2 linked regions of the Sinorhizobium fredii NGR234 genome follow. The protein of the gene in region 2 interacts with the protein of the main gene of each other region in a pairwise test. Links are inferred from orthologs where the notes say so. Each region holds a gene or a part of one and is shown on either strand. Other genes may lie near its edges.

Evidence for each region.
Region 1: the proteins of NGR_RS19045 (region 2) and NGR_RS26715 interact in binary tests that used the Escherichia coli proteins (3 or more experiments, as listed by UniProt). The link is inferred for Sinorhizobium fredii NGR234 from one-to-one orthologs.

What each region holds. Positions count from the first base shown.
Region 1 is NC_012587.1:3,273,210-3,276,489, forward strand. What follows is about bases 186-3,148. They hold NGR_RS26715 (primosomal protein N'), read right to left. Parts: upstream 2,788-3,148; coding sequence 583-2,787; downstream 186-582. Other genes in these bases: NGR_RS26710 (hypothetical protein), read right to left, coding at 186-463; fsa (fructose-6-phosphate aldolase), read left to right, coding at 2,964-3,148. Outside these bases: more of NGR_RS26710, read right to left, coding at 77-185; more of fsa, read left to right, coding at 3,149-3,280.
Region 2 is NC_012587.1:1,605,966-1,609,038, reverse strand. What follows is about bases 231-2,986. They hold NGR_RS19045 (single-stranded DNA-binding protein), read right to left. Parts: upstream 1,990-2,986; coding sequence 1,471-1,989; downstream 231-1,470. Other genes in these bases: uvrA (excinuclease ABC subunit UvrA), read left to right, coding at 2,273-2,986; NGR_RS19050 (MarC family protein), read left to right, coding at 781-1,410; gyrA (DNA gyrase subunit A), read right to left, coding at 231-480. Also shown: more of gyrA, read right to left, coding at 1-230; more of uvrA, read left to right, coding at 2,987-3,073. UniProt on the Escherichia coli protein: Plays an important role in DNA replication, recombination and repair. Binds to ssDNA and to an array of partner proteins to recruit them to their sites of action during DNA metabolism. Acts as a sliding platform that migrates on DNA via reptation.

The sequences.
Region 1 (3,280 bases), 1.7 Mb from region 2 along the record:
CGGCATAACACCGCCCCGTTCGACGGAATTTTGCCGTAAATTGGCGGAGCCCGGATTTGCCCCTGTCCTGGGTTCGTCAGATGAACCCGAAAACATAGGCGAGCGGCAGGATCGCAAGCGCCGACTGGACGACAAGTGCTGCCCAGTTGAACAGCGTCGCGCCGTTGTCGCTCATCATCGACAAGATGCGCCCGAATGCCGCGAGCGCAAAGGCGGCGCCGACGGCGAGATAGACCATCGGCTGGGCAAGCAGGATGGCGCCGAGGCCGAGGCCCACATGCATGCCGCCCATCGTGGAGCGCGCCTCGGCCAGTCCGCCGCGACGCCCGTCGGCAATGCGAATACCGGCGACGCGGAAGATAAGGCGCGGCGCAAAGAGCATGACGAGACCGATCAGCATCGCTGCGCCTGCCGCGCAAAACGCCAGGAACTCCCCGGTTTCCGTCGGAATATAGAACTCCATGCCCATCCCCGCGGCAATTCATCACAGCTGCCGCCGAGAAGCGATTCTCGCCGACGCGCCATTGGTCTAGCGCATGTTCGCGACGATGGGAATCGGCTGCGCGGCACGTCCGGTTGCAATCACAGAAAACTCTGCGGATCGACGTCGAGCTGGACGCTGACCGAACCGCGCTCCTTCGGCCCGGAGGAAATCATCGCCTTCAGGAAAGATTGCATGTCGCTGTTGCGTCGTCCGTGGACGAGCAGGCGAAACCGATGCCGGCCGCGGATCAGCGCGAGCGGCGCCTCGGCCGGACCCAAAACCGAAATGCCGTCGACCCGTGGCGCGGCATTGCGCAGGCCGCGTGCATGCCCCTCGGCATCGCTTCGCGTGTCGGCCGAGACGATAATCGAGGCAAGCCGGCCGAAGGGCGGCAGCACCGCGCGTTCCCGCTCGTGGATCTCGCGTTCATAGAAGGCATCCGAATCGCCCGATACGATCGCCTGCATCACCGGATGCTGCGGCTGATAGGTCTGCAGCAGGCCGAGGCTCTTGAGACCGGTCCGCCCGGCGCGTCCCGTCACCTGCGACAGCAGTTGGAAGGTTCGCTCGGCGGCGCGCGGATCGCCATTGGCAAGGCCGAGATCGGCATCGACGATGCCGACCAGCGTCATCATCGGAAAATTGTGTCCCTTGGCGACGAGCTGCGTGCCGATGACGATGTCCGCCTCGCCGCGGGCGATCGCCTCGAGTTCCAGCCTCAGCCGCTTGACGCCCATCAGGTCGGAGGAGAGCACGATGGTGCGGGCTTCCGGAAAATGCCGCTCGACCTCCTCGGCGATGCGTTCGACCCCCGGTCCGCAGGCGACCAGGTGGTCCAGCGTGCCGCATTCCGGGCAGGCTTCCGGGGTGCGCTCCGAATAGCCGCAATGGTGGCACTGGATCTGGCCGCGAAAGCGGTGCTCGACGAGCCAGCTCGAGCAGTCCGGGCACTGGAAGCGGTGCCCGCAGACGCGGCAGAGCGTCAACGGCGCATAGCCGCGGCGGTTCAGGAACAGGAGCGCCTGCTGACCGCGGCCGATCGCCTTGCCGACCTGGTTCAAGAGCACCGGCGAGAGGAATCCGCCGCGCTCCGGCGGATGACGACGCATGTCGACGACGCCGAGATGCGGCAGCGCCGCATCGCCGAAGCGGGTCGGCAGGTGGATCGGCCGGTAGCGGCCGACCTCGCCGTTGACCCGGCTCTCGACGGAAGGCGTTGCGGAAACCAGCACGACCGGAAAGGCGCTGATCCGGCCGCGCACCACCGCCATGTCGCGCGCATTGTAGAACACCCGGTCCTCCTGCTTGTAGGCGGGGTCGTGCTCCTCGTCGACGATGATCAGGCCGAGCTCCTCGAAGGGCAGGAACAGCGCCGAGCGGGCGCCGGCAACGACACGCACCTGGCCGGTCGTCACCTGCCGCCACACTTTCTCACGCGTACGCGGGGCAAGATCGGAATGCCATTCCGCCGGCTTCGCACCAAAACGGTCCTGGAAACGCTCCAAGAAGCCTGCGGTGAGCGCGATCTCCGGCAGCAGGATCAAGACCTGCTTGCCGGCCCTGAGCGTTGCTGCGATCGCCTCGAAATAAACTTCGGTCTTGCCCGAGCCCGTGACGCCGTCGATCAGCGAGACGGAGAACTTTCCGTCCTCGACGGCGGCGAGCAGATCGGCGGCCGCCTCCTTCTGCACCCCCTCGAGGCGCGGCGCGGCGAAATCCGGATCGGGCACGGCGACCACCGGCGGCGGCGGCATGAACACCGTCTCGAACACGCCTTGCGCGGCAAGTCCGTCGATCACCCCGGAAGAGACGCCGGCCGCATGGGCAAGGCCGGAACGGGTCCAGGAAAAGCCGTCGCCCGCCGTCGCAAGGACCCGCTCGCGGGCGGCGGTCATCCGTTCCGGGCGTCGTTCGGTCAGCCGCAAGGCCTCGACCATCGGCTCGGGATCGAAGGCGGTCGGTGCGCGGAGCGCCATGCGGGCCACCAGGCCGGGGGGCGTAATGGTGTAGGACGCCACCCAGTCGAGAAAGGTGCGCATGTCGCGGGTGAGCGGCGGGCAGTCGAAGACCTTCTCGATCTCCTTCAGCTTCTTCGAATCGACCATGCCATCGTCGTCGCCGTCCCAGACGACGCCGACGACGAGCCGCGGCCCGAGCGGCACCTGCACGATCGAGCCCGGCTCGACCGCCATCCCCTCCGGCACCGCATAGGAATAGGGCCTCGGCGCCGGCATCGGCACCAGGACGGGCACCACGCGGCGGTCGAAGAGAGCGCCGAATAAATCGGTTGAATCAAGAGTCATTTTGCCGTGACCTTGCCACCGCTTTCAGTTAAAGAAAACTGCACAGCGAACCGCTGCCTTTGCAGGAGCAAGGGTTTGTCACGGTTCCACCCGAGTTTCAACGCGCGCGATTTCCGCCTTGGACTTTCCCTTGAGGGATATGCGCCCGAACGGCTGAGTGCCAGAGGAAGACTCCCATGAAATTTTTCGTCGATACTGCCGATGTGAAGGAAATCCGGGAACTGAACGATCTCGGCCTTCTCGACGGCGTCACCACCAACCCGTCGCTGATCCTGAAGTCGGGCCGCGACATCGTCGAAGTCACCAAGGAAATCTGCTCGATCGTCGAGGGCCCGGTTTCGGCCGAGGTGACGGCGACCGAATATAGCGAGATGATGAAGGAAGCGGCCGCGCTTTCGAGGATCGCCGACAACATCTGCATCAAGCTGCCGCTGACGCTTGACGGCCTGAAGGCCTGCAAGGCGCTGACCTCGGACGGCCACCATACCAACGT
Region 2 (3,073 bases):
CGTGCCGTCGTAGTTGTCGCGGAAATCGACCGTTTCCTTGTCGAGGTCGTCGAGCAGCGAATGGGCCGCCTTCTGAAGCCGGCACTCGGTATAGCGCTCGGCCGCCGGCGGATCGCCGTCGACGGAGCCGAAATTGCCCTGGCCGTCGATCAGCGGCAATCTGAGCGACCAATCCTGCGCCATGCGCGCCAGCGCATCGTAGATCGCCATGTTGCCGTGCGGATGGTATTTACCCATCACGTCACCGGTAACACGGGCGCATTTGACGTATTTCTTATTCCAATCGATGCCGAGTTCGCTCATCCCGTAGAGGATGCGGCGGTGAACGGGTTTCAAGCCGTCGCGTACATCGGGAAGCGCGCGGGAAACGATGACGCTCATGGCGTAATCGAGATAGGACCGCTGCATTTCCTCGATGATGGAAATCGGCTCGATGCCTGGCGGAGTCTTTCCGCCGCCGGGAGTGCTTTGCTCAGTCAATGTCGATCACGATCTTTGTTCAGAATCAGTCAGTTCTTATAGCCGAATGCCGCTTCGAGCGCCAATTTTGGCCAATGGTTTTGAACAGCCTTTTGCCGGTGTAACGGGCTTTTCTAGGGCACGCACCCATAAATCGGAAAGGCTTTTGCGCAAACATCGAACACATCCGGCGTGCCCGCCCGCGCCCGGTGTATGCTATCGCGCGGCGATTGACTAGTCGGCCCTTCCCAAGCGCGCATGGGTTACCTAAGAATGCAGCGCGACCAGGGAACTGCCCTGGAGGATCCGGAGGGGGAACGGATGTTCAATGTCGATCTGTTGGTCAATGCGCTGACGACGCTGCTCGTCACACTCGATCCGCCGGGTCTCGCGCCAATCTTCCTGAGCCTCACGGTCGGATTGAACCGGCAGGAGCGCTTCCAGGTTGCCACGCGCGGCTCGTTGATCGCCTTCTTCATTCTCGCTGCTTTTGCCCTCTTCGGCGACGGCATTCTCGGACTGCTGGGCATCTCGATCGGCGCCTTCCGCATCGCCGGCGGCCTGCTTCTCTTCTGGATCTCCTTCGAGATGATCTTCGAGCGGCGCCAGGAGCGAAAGGAAAAAACCGGCGAAACGGCGGTAACGAAGGACCACATTCACAATATTGCCGTCTTCCCCCTCGCCCTGCCGCTGATCGCGGGTCCCGGAGCGATCTCGGCAACCATCCTTCTCGGTAGTTCCCTTCCCTCGGTCATAGGTCGCGCGCAACTTCTCATCGTCATCGCCGCCTCGATGGCACTGCTCTTTCTGGCCCTGGTGATCGCTGATCGGATCGACCGCTTTCTCGGCGTCACCGGTCGGGCGATCCTGACCCGCCTCCTCGGCGTGATCCTCGCGGCGCTGGCCGTGCAGTTCGTCGTCGATGGCGTCCGCTCGGCATTCCAGGTCTAAACGCGCAACGGCCCGCTCAGAGGCGGGCCGAACGTTCTTCGGGGTTCTCGATCCTGCCGATCAGAACGGAATGTCGTCGTCGAGATCGCGTGAGAAATTGCCGCCGCCCTGGTTCGACTGGCCGCCGGAGCGTCCGCCGCCGGAGGATTGCCGCGGCTGATCATAATCCTCGTAACCGCCGCCACCGCCGTAATCGCTGCCGCCGCGACCGGCTCCGCCGCCCTCGCCGCGACCATCGAGCATCGTCAGCGTCGAGCTGAACCCTTGCAGCACGACTTCCGTCGTGTAACGGTCATTGCCGTTCTGGTCCTGCCATTTGCGCGTCTGCAACTGGCCTTCGATATAGAGCTTGGCGCCCTTCTTCACATATTGCTCGACGACCTTGCAGAGGCCTTCGCTGAAGACGACGACATTGTGCCATTCCGTCTTTTCACGGCGTTCGCCGCTGTTGCGGTCGCGCCAGGTCTCCGAAGTGGCGATCCTCAGGTTGGCGATCGGCCGGCCGTCCTGCGTGCGCCGGATTTCCGGGTCGGCCCCGACATTCCCGATCAAGATCACCTTGTTGACGCTACCAGCCATATCGCTTTTCCCGTGTTTCCGCCGAACCGCCGGCCCGGCTTTCAAATATCTCAAGAGCGCGCATCTTAGCGGCCAGCCGCCGCCGATACGCCCCGCATCCTACATAATCCACAGCTCATTTGGCAGGCTTTGGCTTATGTTTGTTCTTTCTTTGTTCTAATATTCCCGTATTATCCTGTCAACCGAATCGCAATTGAGCCGCCTCTTTGCCGATTGCGCCTCGACATGGGCGTTCTCGTCATTACATAGGAGGCTTTCAACCGACATGCAAAACTGGCTTCCGATGAGCGAACTCAAGACCCTCTCCATTCGCGGCGCGCGCGAGCATAACCTCAAAGGCATCGACCTCGACCTGCCGCGCAACAAGCTGATCGTGATGACCGGCCTTTCGGGCTCGGGCAAGTCTTCGCTCGCCTTCGACACGATCTATGCCGAGGGCCAGCGCCGCTATGTCGAGAGCCTATCGGCCTATGCCCGGCAGTTCCTGGAGATGATGCAGAAGCCGGACGTCGACCAGATCGACGGGCTGTCGCCGGCGATCTCGATCGAGCAGAAGACGACCTCGCGCAACCCGCGCTCGACGGTCGGCACGGTCACCGAGATCTACGACTATCTGCGCCTGCTCTTCGCGCGCGTCGGCGTGCCCTATTCGCCCGCGACGGGCCTGCCGATCGAGAGCCAGACTGTCAGCCAGATGGTCGACCGCGTCCTGGAGTTCGGCGAGAGCACGCGACTCTATATCCTTGCGCCGCTCGTGCGCGGCCGTAAGGGCGAGTACAAGAAGGAACTCGCCGAGCTGATGAAAAAGGGCTTCCAGCGCGTCAAGGTCGACGGCCAGTTCTATGAGATTGCCGATGTGCCGGCGCTCGACAAGAAATACAAGCATGACATCGATGTCGTCGTCGACCGCGTGGTCGTGCGGGCCGATCTTGCCACCCGGCTTGCGGACAGCCTGGAAACCTGCCTGACGCTCGCCGACGGTCTGGCAATCGCCGAATTCGCCGATAAGCCGCTGCCGCCGGAAGAGACGGCCGCCGGCGGCTCCGCCAACAAGTCGCTGAACGAAACGCATGAGCGGGTGCTG